Regions from separate parts of the Rhodococcus sp. P4_B6 genome, predicted to be linked through region 2. Evidence: riboswitches for the same ligand, from Rfam matches in the RefSeq annotation. Region 2 holds a riboswitch; the other holds the start of a gene.

Region 1 (6,980 bases), on a different contig from region 2:
GGGCGGCGCCGAAGCCGGTGCGGCCCGTCATTGCCACCGGAGTTCGCGCCCTCACCCCCTGAGGCGGTCACCAGTGGGTGCCGGGCACCAGCCTTCCGACCTTCCGGGCGGCGCGGCCGAGCACCGACGACGTGTGGTGCCGGGGTTCCGGCGTGCGCCGAGGGGCCGGCGTCGCGTCGTCCGTGCTCGTTCCCTTCGCGGCCGGTGAATCGGGGAACATGCGATACATCTGGTGCATCACGCGGTCCTTGACCGCCGGTGCGAAGACGTGGCCGAGTTCACCGAGCGTGCCGGTCGGGACGTCGATGCGTTTGGGGCGTTCGATCAGCGCACGAACGACCATGGCGGCCGCCTTCTCCGGGGACGTGATCGGCCCGATGTTGTACCGGCCGGTGGGCGCGATCATCGGCGTCTCGACCAGCGGCATGTGGATGGTGGTGAACGTGATTCCGTCCGAGAGGGTTTCGGATGCCGCGACGTCGGTGAATCCGTCGAGGGCCGATTTGCTGGCGACGTAGGCGGCGAACCGCGGGGTCGCGCCCTGGACCCCGGCGCTGCTGATGTTGACGATGTGGCCGAACCGCCGCTCGCGCATCTGCGGGAGGAAGGCGAGAACGAGTCGGACCGCGCCGAAGTAGTTGACGGCCATGGTCCGTTCGAAATCGTGGAACCGGTCCGTCGAGTGGTACAGCCCCCGGCGAATCGAACGACCCGCGTTGTTGACGAGCATGTCGACGTGATCATGTTCGGCGAGAACGGCTTTGACGGTGTGTTCGACCGACTCGTCGTCGGTGATGTCGCAGGGGTAGCCGTAGGCCTCGCCGCCCGCCGCGCGGATCTCCGCGACGACGGCGTCGAGTTCCGCGGTGCGTCGGGCGAGCAGGATGACCTTCGCGCCCTTACGGGCCGTCGCGATCGCGGAACTCCGGCCGATCCCGGACGACGCCCCGGTGATCACGACATGCCTGCCCACGAGCGGTCCGGCGGGGTGGGGCCTGCGCGCCCGGTCGGGGTCGAGGTTCTCGCGCCAGTACGACCACAGCGTGCCGGCGTACGAGGCGAAAGGCGGCACCTCGATGCCGGTGCCGCGCAGCGCCTCCCGGGTGTCGCGGTCGTCGAACACCGTGGGCAGGGTCAGGTTCTCGACGAGCGCCGGCGGGATGCCGAGTGCGCCGAGCACGGCCTTGCGGCCCGCGTCGAGGGCGGAGTCGGGGGTGGGGGTGAGGAACGGGCGGACGAGTTCGCCGGGCAGTCCGATCGCGGGGTGCGGTGCGCCTGCCGCCTCGGCGAGCGCGGCGTAGATCTCCCGGACCGGCTGGGGGCGCGGATTGACGAGGTGGAACGTCTGGCCGTCCCGTCCCGGCGCCGTCATCAGTTCCACGACGGCCGCGGCGACGTAGTCGACGGGCACGACGTTGGTCGCGCCGATCCGCGGGACGGCCACGGGCAGCGCGGCGGGGAGTTTCGCGAGCGCCGCGATGGCGGGGAAGAGGTAGTACGGGCCGTCGATCTTGTCCATCTCGCCGGTGACCGAACTGCCGACCACCGCGGCGGGGCGGTAGATGCGTGTGCGCAGGCCCTCGGCGTTGCGGACCAGTTTCTCGGCCTCGAACTTGGTGCGGTGATACGGGGTGGGGAAGCTCTGGCCGAGATCGAAATCGGTTTCCCTGAACGGCCCCTCGTGATCTCCCGCGACGGCGATGGAGGAGACGTGGTGGAGAGTCGCATCCAGTTCCCGGGCCAGCGCGATGACAGAACGGGTGCCGTCGACGTTCGTGGCGGCCTGCTCGTCGCCGGCCGTGAGGTCGTAGATCGCGCCGAGGTGCAGGACGTGGTCGGCCGTGGGCACGGACCCGAGTCCGAGGCCGGGCTCGGTCAGGTCACCGATCAGGGGATGCACGCGTTCGCCGCCGGGCATGCTGTCGACGAGTGCCTCCAGCCGCGCGACGGACGCGCGCCGGACGAGGACGTGGATCTCGGCTGATGCATCGCGGTCGAGGATCAGGGGCAGCACGTGCCGACCCAGGAATCCGGTACCGCCGGTGACGAGGTAGGTGGCCATGCCCCGAACTTACTCCAAAGTAAGATGATGTACTAGTGGCCGAGACCCACCTTGGCGTGCACCTTTTTCATCCAGGCCGGAGCCCACCAGTTGGCCTCGCCCATCAGCTTCACCAGGGACGGAACGAGGAGCATCCGGACCACCGTCGCGTCGACGAGCAGCGCGACGATCATGCCCACGCCGAGGAACCGCATGATCGACAGACCGGAGATCGTGAACGCCCCGGTCACCACCACGAGCAGCAGCGCGGCGGCCGTCACGATCCGGCCGGTGCGCTCGGTGCCGAAACGCACCGCTTCCTCCGTCGTCGCGCCCGCCTCGTGCGCCTCGACCATGCGCGACATCAGGAACACCTCGTAGTCGGTGGACAGGCCGAAGACGACGGCGAGAATGAGGACCACGAACGTCGCCTCGAGCGGTGCCGGACTGACCCCGAGCAGGCCCGCGCCGTGTCCCAGCTCGAAGATCCAGGTGAGCACCCCGAACGTGGCGGCGAGACTCAGCCCCGCCATCGCGACCGCTTTGATCGGCAGCACCACCGAGCCGAACGCCAGGAACAGCAGGACCAGCGTCGAACCCACCATGATCGCGATCATGACCGGCATCCAGTGCACGATCGCCGCGTTGCCGTCGTCGACGGTCGCCTGGCCGCCGCCGACGAGCAGTTCGGTTCCCTCGGGGACGGAGATGGCGCGGAGACCGTCCACCGCCGCGCTCTGGTCGTCGGTGGTCACTCCCTCGGAGTAGACGGCCTGCACCGCCACCAGTTCGCCGTTGGACGCGACGACGGTGGCGGCGCCGATGCCCGGCACCTGGCCGGCGGCCTGTGCCACCGCGGCTCCGTCGGCGGCGGTCGGCGCGGTGCCGTCGGTGCCGCGGAGGATCAGGGTGGCGCCGTTCCCGGTGGTGGGAAATTCGGTGGTGAGGGTGTCGGTGGCGATACGGGCGGGATCGTTCTCGGGCAGCGCCGTGTACGTGACCTCGCCGAGTGACGCGCTGAGCAGCGGCGCGGCCAGGACCATCAGACCCGCGACGATTCCGACCGCGATGGCGACCGGCCGACGCATCACCCAGGTGACGACGGAGCCCCAGAACTTGCGGGCGCGCACCTCACCGCGCTGCGCCGCGTCCTTGCGCCAGCTCAGCGCGTTGATGCGGTGACCGAGGATCGCGAGCAGCGCGGGCACCGCGGTGAGGGACAGCAGCGCCGCACTCGCGACCGCGGCCATCGCACCGAACCCGAGCGACTTGATCACGTCCTGCGGAAACACCAGCATCCCCGAGAACGCGCACACCAGAAGCAGACCGGAGAACAACACGGTGCGACCCGCGGTCAGGACGGTGCGCCGGGTCGCCTCGGCCACGTCGGCGCCGGACTCCAGTTCCTCGCGGAAACGGCCGACGATGAACAGGCCGTAGTCGATCGCGAGCCCCAGGCCGAGCAGGGACGCCACATTGATCGCGAACGAACTGACGTCGGTGAACAGGGTCAGCAGGCGCAGCGTCGCGAGGGCGCTGAAGATCGAGAGCAGCCCGACGAACACCGGAACGGCGGCGGCGACCAGTCCGCCGAAGATGAAGACCAGCAACACGAGAGTGATCGGCAGCGCGATCGCCTCGGCCAGCACCAGGTCCTGCTGCAGCCGGTTGTTGAACGCCACACCCACCACCGAGTTGCCCGCGAACTCGGTGTCGACGCCCTCCACCTCGAGCTTCGGCAGCAGATCGTTGAACGTGGCGGCGGTGATCCCGGCATCCGGGTCGACGGTGATCGCGGCCGACGCCTTGGTGCCGTCCTCCGACACCATCAGGTGCTTCCTCGTCGCGTCCGCCGTCCAGTACGACGTCACCGAATACGTCGGCACCTCGGCGGCGAACCGGTCGAGACTCGCGGTGACCTGGGGGCCGATGTCGTCGAGGGTCTTCCCGTCGGGTGCGGTGTAGATGGCGATGATGTCCGGCGTTTGCGGACCCAGATTGTCCTCGACGATTCGCGCCACCTCGGCGGATTCGCTACCGGGGTCGATGAATCCGCCGGAGCTGAGCTTTGCGAACACACCGGTGCCCCACACGCCGCTCACCACAACGGCGAACACGGCGAGGGTCAGGACCCACCATTTGCGTGAAACAACGGTCGAGGCCCAACGTGTCATGCGTCAACTCCGGGTGATCGGGGGCGGTCGGCTGCGACTGCCGACTGTAGTGCGGATCGAGGGATTGCCGGTGGGGGTGTGACGCTGGTCCCGGCAAATCGTGCATACTCGGCAGTGCACTTGCAGTCACACGCACGGGGGAAGCCGGTCCGAATCCGGCGCTGACCCGCAACGGTAGGCCACCAGAGCATTTCGGTGGCGAGCCCGATTACCCGGCGTGTGGTGTGCGACATCCTTTTCGTCGTGGTCTACGAAGCGGAGTCCCGCAGGCGCGCCTGCACGTGGGCGTCTGCCGGCTTCTCATTCGTGGCTCTGAGCCGCAATGAGGTTTACATGCACTGTCAGTTGTTCCGAAGTTCCGCTCTGGTCACGCTCGCCGTGGCCGCGCTGGTGGTCGCCGGATGTTCGCGCGGGGAGTCCGTGGGGCAGACCGCTTCCGCCGAATCCTTCGCCGAGCCGGTGTCCGTCACCAACTGCGCGCGAACGGAGACGTTCGACGCGCCGCCGCAGCGCATCGTCAGCATGAACGATCACGTCACCGAGGTGCTGATCGAGATGGGGGCCGGTGATCGCATCGTCGGCACGGGGTACGGCGACGCGACCCCGCTGCCGGAGTTCGCGGATGCCTTCGCGAAGATCCCGAAACTCGCGAAGGAATACCCGACCCGGGAACAGATCCTCGACCTCGACCCCGACCTGGTGGTCGGCGGCATGCGCAGCGCGTTCGACGAGAAGGAGGGACGCTCGCGCGAATCCCTCGGCGAACAGGGCATCCCCACCTTCCTGTTCTCCGAGTACTGCGGGCAGGGTTTCCCCGACATCGGACTGCTGCGCAGCGATTACACGCAGCTCGGTGAGATCCTCGGCGTCCCGGACGAGGCAGTCGCCGTCAGCGAACGGGTGACGTCCGGGTTGCAGGCCGTGCGGGACGAGATCGCAGGCACCGCCCCGGTTCCGACGTTCTTCTACGATTCCGGCGAGGACGTTCCGCTGACGATCGGCGGTGTGGGTGTCGGCCAGCTCATCGCGGACCACGCGGGTGCGGCCAACCTCTTCGCGGAGGGGGAGAAGCCGTATTCGAAGTCCACGTGGGAGATCATCGGTGAACGCGCCCCGGAGGCGATCGTCGTCCTCGACTACGGCACGACGAGCGCGCAGGCGAAGATCGACTTCCTGAAGTCGCACCCGATCATGTCGACGACGCCCGCAGTGAAAGCCGGCCGTTTCGTGGTGGTGCCGCTCGACGACTTCTTCGAGAGCCCGCGCCTGGTGCGGTCGGTGGAGACGATCGCGCGGGCGCTGCATCCGGACGCCGTCGGCGCGCGATGACCACGACCGCCGAACGTGCGGCGCCACACGCGTCGCCCACGCACCCCTCCCGGGCGCGCGTCGGGTTCGCGGGCCTGGTGATGCTGCTCGCCCTGACGACCCTGTTCGTCCTTGGCCTCGCCGTGTCGTTCGGTTCGGTGCGCATCCCGGTCGGCGACGTCTGGGCGATCGTCGCGCACCGGGTGGCCCCGGGTGCGTTCGAGCCCTGGTGGTCGCAGGCCCGGGAATCGATCGTGCTGGACTCCCGGTTGCCGCGGGCGCTGACCGCCGCGGTCGTCGGGGCGGCGCTCGCCCTGGCAGGAGCCGTGGCGCAGGCGGTGACACGTAATCCGCTGGCCGATCCGTATCTGCTCGGCGTGTCCTCGGGTGCGGGTTTCGGCGTGGTGGTGGTGACGGTGCTCGGGCTCGGAGTGGGAGCGCGCGGCGTGTTCACGATTCCCGCCGCGGCGTTCCTGGGCGCCATGGTGCCGCTGTTCCTGTCACTGGCGATCGGCGGCCGGTATCCGCAGCCGACCGCGGTCATTCTCGTCGGTGTCGCGTCGGCGCAGGTGTTCTCCGCCCTCATCACCTTCTCGATCCTGGTCGTCGCCGACGAGCACCAACTGAGTTCGGTGATGCACTGGCTGGCGGGCGGTTTCGGCGACTCACGCTGGTCGACGGTGATTTTCCCGGCTCTCGCACTCGCGACGGTGGGGGCGGCGATGATGCTGAGCGCGAGCCGTGTCGACCTGCTGCAGGCGGGAGACGAAGGCGCCGCCGCCCTGGGGATGAACGTGCGGCGCTTCCGCGTCGTGCAGTTGCTCGGGGTGTCGATGCTGGCAGGGGCGGCCGTGTCCGTCGCCGGCGGCATCGGCTTCATCGGCCTGCTCGTGCCGCACCTGGCCGGGTACGTCGTGGGTGCCCGCGCGGTCAGGCTGCTGCCCGTCGCCGCGTTCCTCGGCGCGATCGCGATGGTCGCGGCGGACACGGCCGCGCGGTCGGTCGCGCGGAGCATCGAGGTCCCGGTGGGCGTCGTCACCGCCCTGGTGGGAGCACCGATCTTCGTGTGGATGCTGTACCGGCAGTACGGGAGGGCCGAGTGACCGCGCTGAGCCTGCACCGGGTCCGCGCCGAACTCGGATCGCGGGAAGTGCTGCACGGCGTCGACCTCGCCGTCCGTCCCGGTGAGGTGCTGGCGCTGGTCGGGCCCAACGGTTCCGGGAAGACCACGGCGCTGCGCTGCTGCTACCGCGCGCTCACCCCGACCGCGGGCGCCGTCGTCGTCGACGGAACGGACAGCGCCGATCTGGGCAGACGAGAACTCGCCCGCACGATCGGCGCGAGCACCCAGGAACCGCGGGTGTCCGCGGGACTGACCGTGCGCGAATCCGTGTCGCTCGGACGCGTCCCGCACCGGGGCTGGTTCGAACGGGCGAACGGGGTCGACGGCGAAATCG
Region 2 (8,702 bases):
TCCCAGCCGTGCACGAGCGTCTCGTTGATGTAGCCCCAGATCGCGGCGCGGCCGGGGACGGTGCCCCACGGGGCGGTCACCGTTGCGTCGAGGCGGCTGTCGTCGGTCCAGACGGGCCACATGCGGTCGGCGGCCGACCGGTAGGCGTCCGCGTAGCCCTCGTCGGGGATGTCGGTGACGACGAGCGGAACGGTGGCCGGGTCGCCGCCCTCACCGATCACGCGGGCACGCTCCACGGTGGCGACGAGGTGGCCGAGCATGGTGCGGACGTCGAAGTCGGCGCACGGGGTGGATGCCGTCAACTGGTCCTCGCGGACGTTCTCGATGAGACCGGTGGTCCAGGTGAGGGCTTCGCGGTACAGGGGCCGGGGATCTGTCGTGTTTGTCATGAGGCAACTATCGCCGCAATACATGACATCCTCTGTCGTGTATTTCTGACAGACTTTCCGCATGCGCGCCGACCGTCTGCTCTCGCTCGTCCTCCTGCTCCGCAACCGTGGGCGAATGTCGGCTGCGGCGCTGGCCCGCGAACTCGAGGTGTCGCCGCGCACCGTGCTGCGAGACATCGATGCGCTGTCGACGGCGGGGATCCCGGTGTACGCCGAACGCGGCCGGGACGGCGGTTTCGAGTTGCTCCCGGGATTCACCACCGACCTCACGGGCCTGACCGTCGACGAGGCCAAGGCCCTGCTGGCGGCGGGCTCCGCGGTGACCTCGGAGTCGCTGGGCATGGCGCCGGCGTTCGCGTCGGCGATGCGCAAGGTGGTCGCGGCGATGCCGGACGCGCACCGGGCCGCGGCGACGAAGGTGGCGGAGCGGGTGTTCGTCACCCAGGGTTCGTGGCTGACCGATCCGGAACCGGTCGACGACCACCTCGGGCTGATCCAGCAAGCGGTGTTCGTGGGCAGGCGCCTGAGCATCCTCTACCCGTCGCGGGGCAACGAACCGGTGTGGCGGGTCATCGACCCGCAGGGTCTCATCCACGCGGGGGGACGGTGGTACCTGGTGGCGACGGACGCCGGCCGCGACCGGACGTACCGGCTCGAGCGGATCGCGGACGTCCGCGAACTCGACGAACCGGCACAGCGACCGGCCGACATCGACCTCGCCGCGATCTGGGAGCATCGCCGTTCGGCGTTCCGGGCACGCGGCACACCGATCGTCGTCGACGTTCTCGTCCGCCGGGAGTGCCGCGACGTTCTGGCGGAGCGTGCCTACGCCGTCCGATCCGAGCAGCCCGCCGACGGCGACCGGGTGCGCCTGGAAGTGGTGTTCGGCGACGACTCCCACGCGAGCGGCGTGCTGTGGTCGCTCGGCGAGGACGCAGAAGTGCTGGCGCCGGACGATCTGCGGGCCGCCCTGCGTTCCCGGGCGCTGCGGATGTGCGCCAGGTACGAGTAGGTTCGACACGTAAACCGAAGAACCACGAGAGGATGTGGCATGCCGACACGTACCGCACGGACCGCTTGGAACGGATCACTCGAACAGGGAAGCGGCCAGGTGGAACTCACCAGTTCCGGTGTCGCGACCTTCGACGTCTCGTTCCCGAAGCGCGCGGCGGAGGAGGCGGGTGGAACCACCAGCCCGGAGGAGCTGATCGCGGCGGCGCATTCGTCCTGCTACGCGATGCAGCTGTCCGCACTCATCGCGGAGGCAGGCGGAACCCCGCAGAGCCTCGAGGTGAAGGCCGATGTCTCACTCGGGCCGGACAACCCGGGTTTCAAGCTCACCGGCATCAAGTTGACGGTCCGCGGTGAGGTGGACGGGCTCGACGCAGACGGCTTCGCCAAGGCCGCTCAGGCCGCGAAGGAGTCGTGCCCGGTGAGCAAGGCACTCACCGGCGTCGAGATCACGTTGGACGCGGCACTCGAATCCTGAGTGCCGGCTACCGACGGTTGACCCGTGCGCGCACTTCCTCCATCTTCGCCTGGAGTTCGTCCGGGCTGATGACGCCCTTGTCCATCAGCGCGTGCGCGGTGGCGACGACGGACCGGGAGCGGACGGGGAAGTCGCGGTAGATGGTTTCGCCCAGCTGGTCCTCGGTGTGGCGCCTGTCGAGATTGTCCCAGGCGCCACGCCAGGACAGGCATTCCGCGGTGGCCTGCATGCTCGATTCCCACGGGTCGGGCTTGCGGTCGAGGTCCGGGAGCGTCACGTCGTCGCGAGTTGTCGCCGGTGTCAACGTGTTCAGGATGACGTCGTAGCCCCTGTCTGCCATCATCGCGCGGCTCCTCCGTTGTCCGAGGGTGGTGTGGTCGCCGTCCAGTCGACCTGCGGGACGGCGACGCCGATCATGGTGTCGCGGGTGACGATCGACGCCAGCTGTTCCTCACTCCACCCCTCGGTGCCTTCGGGGCGCATCGGCATCACCATAAATCGCGATTTCTGATTCGAATCATGCACGCGCACTTCGACGTCCGACGGGAAGTGCAGGCCGAACTCCGCGATCACCTCGCGGGGCCAGCGCACCAGCCGGCGGCGGTAGTTGGGTGTGCGGTACCAGTCCGGGGACATGCCGAGGACGGGCCGCGGATAGCACGAACACAACGTGCAGACGATGACGTTGTGCACTTTCGGGGTGTTCTCCAGTACGTAGAAGTACGTGTAGTCGCTCGGTGTGCCCGACCCGGTGGGGTCGCGCCAGTCGATCCCCACTTCCTTGCAGGTCTCGGTGCCGTCGGCCAGTAGGCGCTTCTTGAATTCCGGATCCACCCACGCCTTCGCGACCAACTTCGAACCACCCGACGGCCCTACCGATTCGGCCCATTCCGAGAAGCGCCGGTGATCCTCGCGGGAGAACAGTCCGTGTTCGATGGACAGTTCCCGGATGGCGGTTTCCAGGATCTCGAATTCGCTGACCTCCTCCGAGGCCTGGATCGGGGCGTGATCGTCGTGCGAATGCGTCATGTGTCGGCCTCTCCTGCCGGCTCGAGCCAGCGCTCGGAGCACTCGGTTTCCAAGGTGTCGATCTCGTATCCGGTGTAGCGGGGCCAGAGGTCGGTCTGCTGGAAGCGGACGACGTAGAACGGCTCGGTCCGGCCGTCGTCGACGCGTCCCCACGCCTCGTCCTCGGGGATCACCCACGCCGGGCGGTGTTCGACGACGACGCCGGTGTGCCCGCGGATGAATGCCTGCGTGCGGGTGTGGAACATCGACGTCGCATCCTTGACGGTGACGCGGTCGCCGATCTCGAACTTCGTCATGACCGGCCTCCCGCCGTAGGTCCGCCGGCGGTCCGGGCCCGCACTTCGTCGATCTTGGCGGAGAGTTCGTCCGGCGTGATCAGGCCCTTGTTGATGAGTGTCTTGGCAGCCACCGTGATCCACCGCGCGTAGTACGGCAATCCGAAGTAGAGCGTGGCACCCAGGTCGTTCTCGGCGCGACGGCGTTCCTCCGAGTTCCACACGCCCCGCCAGCCGAGGCATTCGCACGTGACGTACGTGCTCATCTCCCAGTCCTCTTCGACCTTCTCCTCGTACGCGACGGGAAGGGCGGGCTGGCCGCCGACGTCGTGCAGCACGTGCCGCAGCGCGTCGAACGCGGAATTGGGGAGGTAGTACGGCGAATCCATCTCTTCGTGATGGAGGGGGCCGTACCCCGCCACTCTGTTCGCCTGTGCTTCGAATTCTGCTGGAGAGTTCATCGCGCGCTCCGTAGGGGTGGAACTAGTGACAGGGGACTCCCAGGAGATGGCGTCCGTCGTGCATCAATTCGTGCAGGTACATGCCACTTCGGGAGATCGCACCCTGGTCGAAGCCGACCAGGTAGAGGGTGAGAAGTGAGAGCAGGACGACTCCGACGGCGATCAGCACGATTCCGACTGATTCGACGGACTTGCTCGGTGAAGAGACGTAAACCATGGCTACTCCTGGAGGAGTTCGGGTTCCGCAACCATCGGCCGTCGATTGTCCGGGCATCGCGACGAGCGCCCCTCGTTCAGCGGCACGATCGATACGACGTTACTCTCGCCGTGTCGACACCCTCACCGTACCGTTCGGTCGAATTCGGCGGGCGTAAATACACCACGGCGAGCCAAGACATCCTCTGAGCGGAACGAGCCGGAACAGAATCCGGCACCGATCTGTTCCACTGAACTGTGACGACACAGCAGAAGCACGACGGCGACATCGAGATCGAGATCTGGTCCGACGTGGCCTGCCCCTGGTGCTACATCGGCAAGCGCCGTTTCCTGTCGGCCCTCGACGAGTTCGAGGGGCGCGACCGGGTCAACGTGACGTGGCGGTCGTACCAGCTGTCTCCGGACACGCCGGTCGGGGAGCGGCGCACCGAACTCGACGCCCTGGTGGAGAGCAAGGGGCTGTCGGCGGAGCAGGTCCGTCAGATGTTCGGGCACGTCGCGCAGACGGCGGCCGACGAGGGTCTGCGACTGGACTTCGACACGGTCGTCGCCGCCAACACCTTCGACGCGCACCGGCTGATCCACCTCGCGGGCGACAGGCGAGATGCCGTGGTGGAGGGACTGTTCCGCGCCCACTTCGGTGAGGGCGCCGTGATCGACGACCGCGAGGTGCTCGTCGACATCGCGGCGCGGGCCGGGCTCGACGCCGACACGGTGCGCGCCGAACTCGATTCCGATGCCGGTGCGGACGCGGTCCGGGCCGATCTCGACACCGCTCGTGCGTTGCAGGTGTCGGCGGTGCCGTTCTTCGTCGCCAACCGCCGGGTCGCGGTATCCGGTGCGCAGCCGAAGGACGTGTTCCTGCAGCTCCTGACGCAGGCGAGCGCGGCGCCGGTCACCTAGCAGCGGGCGAAGTACCGGTTGGCGTCAGCCCGGAACATGAGTGCCAGTGCGGCGATCACCGCCGCGAGGTGCGTGAGCCGGGCGAGCGCGATCACCGCGACGTCGAGCGTCAGACCGGAGACGGCGGACATCGGGTCATCGCACGCCGTCATCCAGGCGATCGGCTCCGCCACGAGCGACGTGACGCCGAAGATGCCGAGGCTGATCGCGAGGACGCCCCGCGCCCACGCCCTGCCGCTGCGGAACCGGGTCATGACGAACAGCACCGCGGCGTAGACGAGAACACGGACCGCGAGTTGTCCGGCGAGCCCGGCGACGTCGGCGTCCGGATTCTCCAGTGCGGTGGACGCGTGTGCAATCGCCTCCACCACGCCGGCGAACAGGGCGAGCCCGAGCAGCCGGAACGCGTGTTCGACCGTCTGCGGGGCCGGTGGTGCGGTGCGAGTGGTCATGTCCCCAATGCTGGTATCGGTGACATCGCGGGCACATCACCCCGGGGAGTGGCGGCCACCCCTACTCGGGTATCGGTGCGGCACCTTGCCATCACTCCGGACGGGGAGCACATTGAAAAGCACGTCGTCGGCAGGGAGGCACTGTGCGCGAGCAGACACGATCCGGAGATGCATGGCCGGCGTTGAAGGTGGACGAGTGGACGTCGACGAGGGACACCCTGCACATGTGGACGCAGATCGTCGGGAAGATCCGCCTGGCCCACGCACCGCTGATCAACCACTGGTGGCAGGTGCCGCTGTACGTGAGCCCCCGCGGTCTCACCACGTCGACCGTCCCGTACGGCACCGAGTGTTTCGACATCGAATTCGACTTCGTCGACCATCGGCTGGTGATCCGCACGAGCGCGGGCGGAACCGGAACGGTTGCGCTCGAACCGAAGTCGGTGGCCGATTTCTATGCGGAGACGATGGACACGCTGGCCGAACTGGGCGTGACGACGACCATCCTGGCCAGGCCCAACGAGGTGGAGACGGCTGTTCCGTTCGCCGAGGACACGCAGCACTGCTCGTACGACGGTGAGTCGGTGCACCGGTTCTGGCGGCAGCTCGTGCAGGCGGATCGTGTGCTGCACGAGTTCCGTGCCCACTTCATCGGGAAGGTCAGTCCCGTGCACTTCTTCTGGGGTGCGCTCGACCTGGCCTGTACCCGGTTCTCCGGTCGAAGCGCGCCCACTCATCCTGGGGGAGCGCCGAACTGCGGCGACTGGGTGATGGTCGAGGGCTACTCACACGAGCTGAGCAGCTGTGGATTCTGGCCCGGCGGTGGCGTCGAGGGCGCGTTCTACGCGTACGCCTATCCGGAACCGGACGGCTTCGCCGACTACCCGGTCGGGCCGGACGGCGCGTTCTACAGCGCGGAGTTCCGGCAGTTCCTGCTGCCGTACGAGACCGTCCGCACCGCGGACGACCCCGATGCGGCTCTGCTGAAGTTCCTGCACAGCACGTACGATGCGGCCGCCGATCGGGGTGGCTGGGACCGGGCCGCCCTGGAGACGGACCCGGCCCGTTGGGACACCCATCCCATGTGAGTGGCACGGTGTGCTCCAGCACACCGTGCCACTCACATGGTCAGGCAGAGGCGTTCGCCGACGCGGGCGCCGTGGCCCGGGTGGCACGCTCCGTGAGGAACGCGAACACGAGTCCGAGAACCAGCCACAGCGTGGCCTGCGTCGCGAGGGACGACAGCCGGAACTGCCACAGCAGCACGGCGGGGAAGTCGTCACCCACTTCGTTGATCGTGGGCAGCACGAGGTATCCGATGGTCGCCACCACGAGGAACGCGACAACCGGCGCCGCGATCCGCACCGACAGGAACTCCTGCGCGGCGACGGCCTTCGCCGCGAAGACGGACGCCACCACGGCGAGCAGGCCCAGCGCGACTGCGGCAAGCCACAGCCAGGTGCGCTGGTTGATCGTCTCGGGGTCTCCGACGGCGGGCGGGTTGGCGGGGTACTTGAAGAACGGCACCGCCTCGATTGCCAGCCAGCCGAAGGCTGCCAGGCTCAGGCCGAGCAATGGTCCCGACAGCGTCGTCACCCGACGTGCGTAATTCGCGACGACGGCGAAGATCGCTCCGAGAGCCAGTCCGGCGAGGGACGTGGCGAGGAACAGTCCGAAGCGCTGCCCGTCGCGGCTGACCAGTGCGTCTTCCTCGTCGTGCGAGTGCCCGGCAGGCTCGTCCGCCTGGGTGGCGGCGTCGTGTGAGTGGCCTTCGGGTTCGGCGGCGCTGTGCGATTCCTCGATCGCGATGGCCGCGTCGATGTGCGACTCACCGAGAACGAACGCGACGCCACCGGCCAGGATGCCTGCGATCAGGCCGGCCAGCAGACCGCGGATGAGGAGTTTCGTGAAGGAATCGGTCAGTGGCATGGCAGACCCAGGAGGTGGCGGCCGTCGTGCATCAATTCATGCATGTACATGCCACTGCGCGAGATCGCGCCCTGGTCGAATCCCACGAGGTAGAGAGCGAGCATCGCGAACAGAACGATCGCGAAAGAGATGACGGCGAGGCGGGTCGTGTCGACCGACGAGCCGGGTGCGTAGGCGAGTGCCATAGTTCCTCCTGGGATTTCGCGTCCCCTAGGTCCAGGCGATGGCCGCAGTATCTGGCTGTCGAGGTGGTTCCCGTGAAGGACTACTCCGATTTACAGTGGCGCGACCGCTCCGGGATTGCACCGGATTCCTGCCGAACCATCGCATTGTCCTGCGAACTTTTGCACCCGGCGGGCCGTCGTGTCAATCCTCGGCCCGCCCCTGCCGCTCAGCTCTTGTTCGCCGCCGCGACGTCGAGTACGACCTCGAACTCCAGCAGCGACGCCCCGGACGCCACCGGCTTCTTCTGCTCACCCGCATGTGCTTCACGGGCCGGACCGTCGCGCCACGCCGCGAATGCCTCTTCGCTCTCCCACTGCGTGACGACGAAGTAGCGGTTCTCGCCCTGCACCGGGCGCAGGAGCTGGAAGCCGAGGAAGCCGGGAGAGTTCTCCACGGCGTGCGCGCGCGCCGCGAAGCGCTTCTCGAGTTCGGGCCCCGCACCCTCGGGGATTTCGATTGCGTTGATCTTCACCACTGCCATGCGGGCGAGATTACTCCGCTAGCGTCGGAGTGGTGGCGGGTGAGAGTGCGTTGCACGACGAGGGTGGGACGGGACAGCCGATTCTGCTGCTGCACGGACTGATGGGCAGTGCCCGGACGTGGGGACGGCACGTGCCGTGGCTGCGCGAGCACGGCCACGTCTTCACGTTTGACGCCGCAGGCCACGGCAGGCCCGCGCCGTCGCGGTTGACGACGGAAGCATTCGTAGCAGATCTGTCCGCGGCTCTCGCGGCCTTCACCGAGCCGTGGGTGGTGATCGGCCATTCGATGGGCGCCCTGCACGCCTGGTGCCTGGCGGCCGAGCACCCGGACAAGGTGTCGGCGCTCGTCCTCGAAGACATGGCCCCCGACTTCCGTGGCCGCACCGCCGACGACTGGGCGGCGATGATCTCGAACTGGCCGCAGCCGTTCGCGACCCGGGAGGATCTGTTCGAGTTCTTCGGTCCGGTTGCCGGACAGTACTTCCTGGAGTCGTTCGAGAAGCGCGCCGACGGCTGGTACCTGCACGGCGACGTCGACACGTTCCGCGACATCTCGGCGGAGTGGGGCGACCGGCACTTCTGGGACCAGTGGGCGTCGATCACCGTTCCGGCCCTGCTGATCGAGGGGGAGTTCACCATCACCCCGGACGGTCAGATGCGGACCATGGCGGAGCGGCATCCCGGCGCCGAGTACGTCCGCATCGCGCAGGCCGGGCACCTCGTCCACGACGACCAGCCGGAGCAGTACCGGAAAGTGGTCGAGGAATTCCTCGACGAACTCGGCTGAGAGCCACCTCGTCCGCTGCTCAGGACATTGTGTGTTCGTTTTTTTCGTTTTATGGTTGAGGTATG

Evidence for each region. Region 2 has a riboswitch for cobalamin ahead of AC1DWT_RS05535 (CbtB domain-containing protein). Riboswitches for the same ligand answer to the same signal wherever they lie in the genome.
Region 1: linked by a shared signal. The riboswitch ahead of AC1DWT_RS21005 (ABC transporter substrate-binding protein) and the one ahead of AC1DWT_RS05535 (CbtB domain-containing protein) in region 2 are both predicted to bind cobalamin.

What each region holds. Positions count from the first base shown of each region.
Region 1 is NZ_JBFUHV010000042.1:21,250-28,229, forward strand. Features, by position in the region: gene AC1DWT_RS20990 (sucrase ferredoxin) at 1-62, shown strand, start outside; gene AC1DWT_RS20995 (SDR family oxidoreductase) at 68-2,062, opposite strand; gene AC1DWT_RS21000 (MMPL family transporter) at 2,095-4,215, opposite strand; cobalamin riboswitch at 4,309-4,449, shown strand; gene AC1DWT_RS21005 (ABC transporter substrate-binding protein) at 4,549-5,544, shown strand; gene AC1DWT_RS21010 (FecCD family ABC transporter permease) at 5,541-6,626, shown strand; gene AC1DWT_RS21015 (ABC transporter ATP-binding protein) at 6,623-6,980, shown strand, end outside.
Region 2 is NZ_JBFUHV010000008.1:11,026-19,727, forward strand. Features, by position in the region: gene AC1DWT_RS05475 (TIGR03086 family metal-binding protein) at 1-389, opposite strand, end outside; gene AC1DWT_RS05480 (helix-turn-helix transcriptional regulator) at 451-1,401, shown strand; gene AC1DWT_RS05485 (OsmC family protein) at 1,441-1,878, shown strand; gene AC1DWT_RS05490 (SH3-like domain-containing protein) at 1,886-2,221, opposite strand; gene scnC (thiocyanate hydrolase subunit gamma) at 2,218-2,907, opposite strand; gene AC1DWT_RS05500 (SH3-like domain-containing protein) at 2,904-3,203, opposite strand; gene AC1DWT_RS05505 (SH3-like domain-containing protein) at 3,200-3,643, opposite strand; gene AC1DWT_RS05510 (CbtB domain-containing protein) at 3,666-3,860, opposite strand; gene AC1DWT_RS05515 (DsbA family oxidoreductase) at 4,097-4,762, shown strand; gene AC1DWT_RS05520 (hypothetical protein) at 4,759-5,214, opposite strand; gene AC1DWT_RS05525 (DUF5996 family protein) at 5,358-6,302, shown strand; gene AC1DWT_RS05530 (CbtA family protein) at 6,343-7,143, opposite strand; gene AC1DWT_RS05535 (CbtB domain-containing protein) at 7,134-7,328, opposite strand; cobalamin riboswitch at 7,352-7,484, opposite strand; gene AC1DWT_RS05540 (antibiotic biosynthesis monooxygenase family protein) at 7,535-7,849, opposite strand; gene AC1DWT_RS05545 (alpha/beta fold hydrolase) at 7,882-8,637, shown strand; gene AC1DWT_RS05550 (helix-turn-helix domain-containing protein) at 8,700-8,702, shown strand, end outside.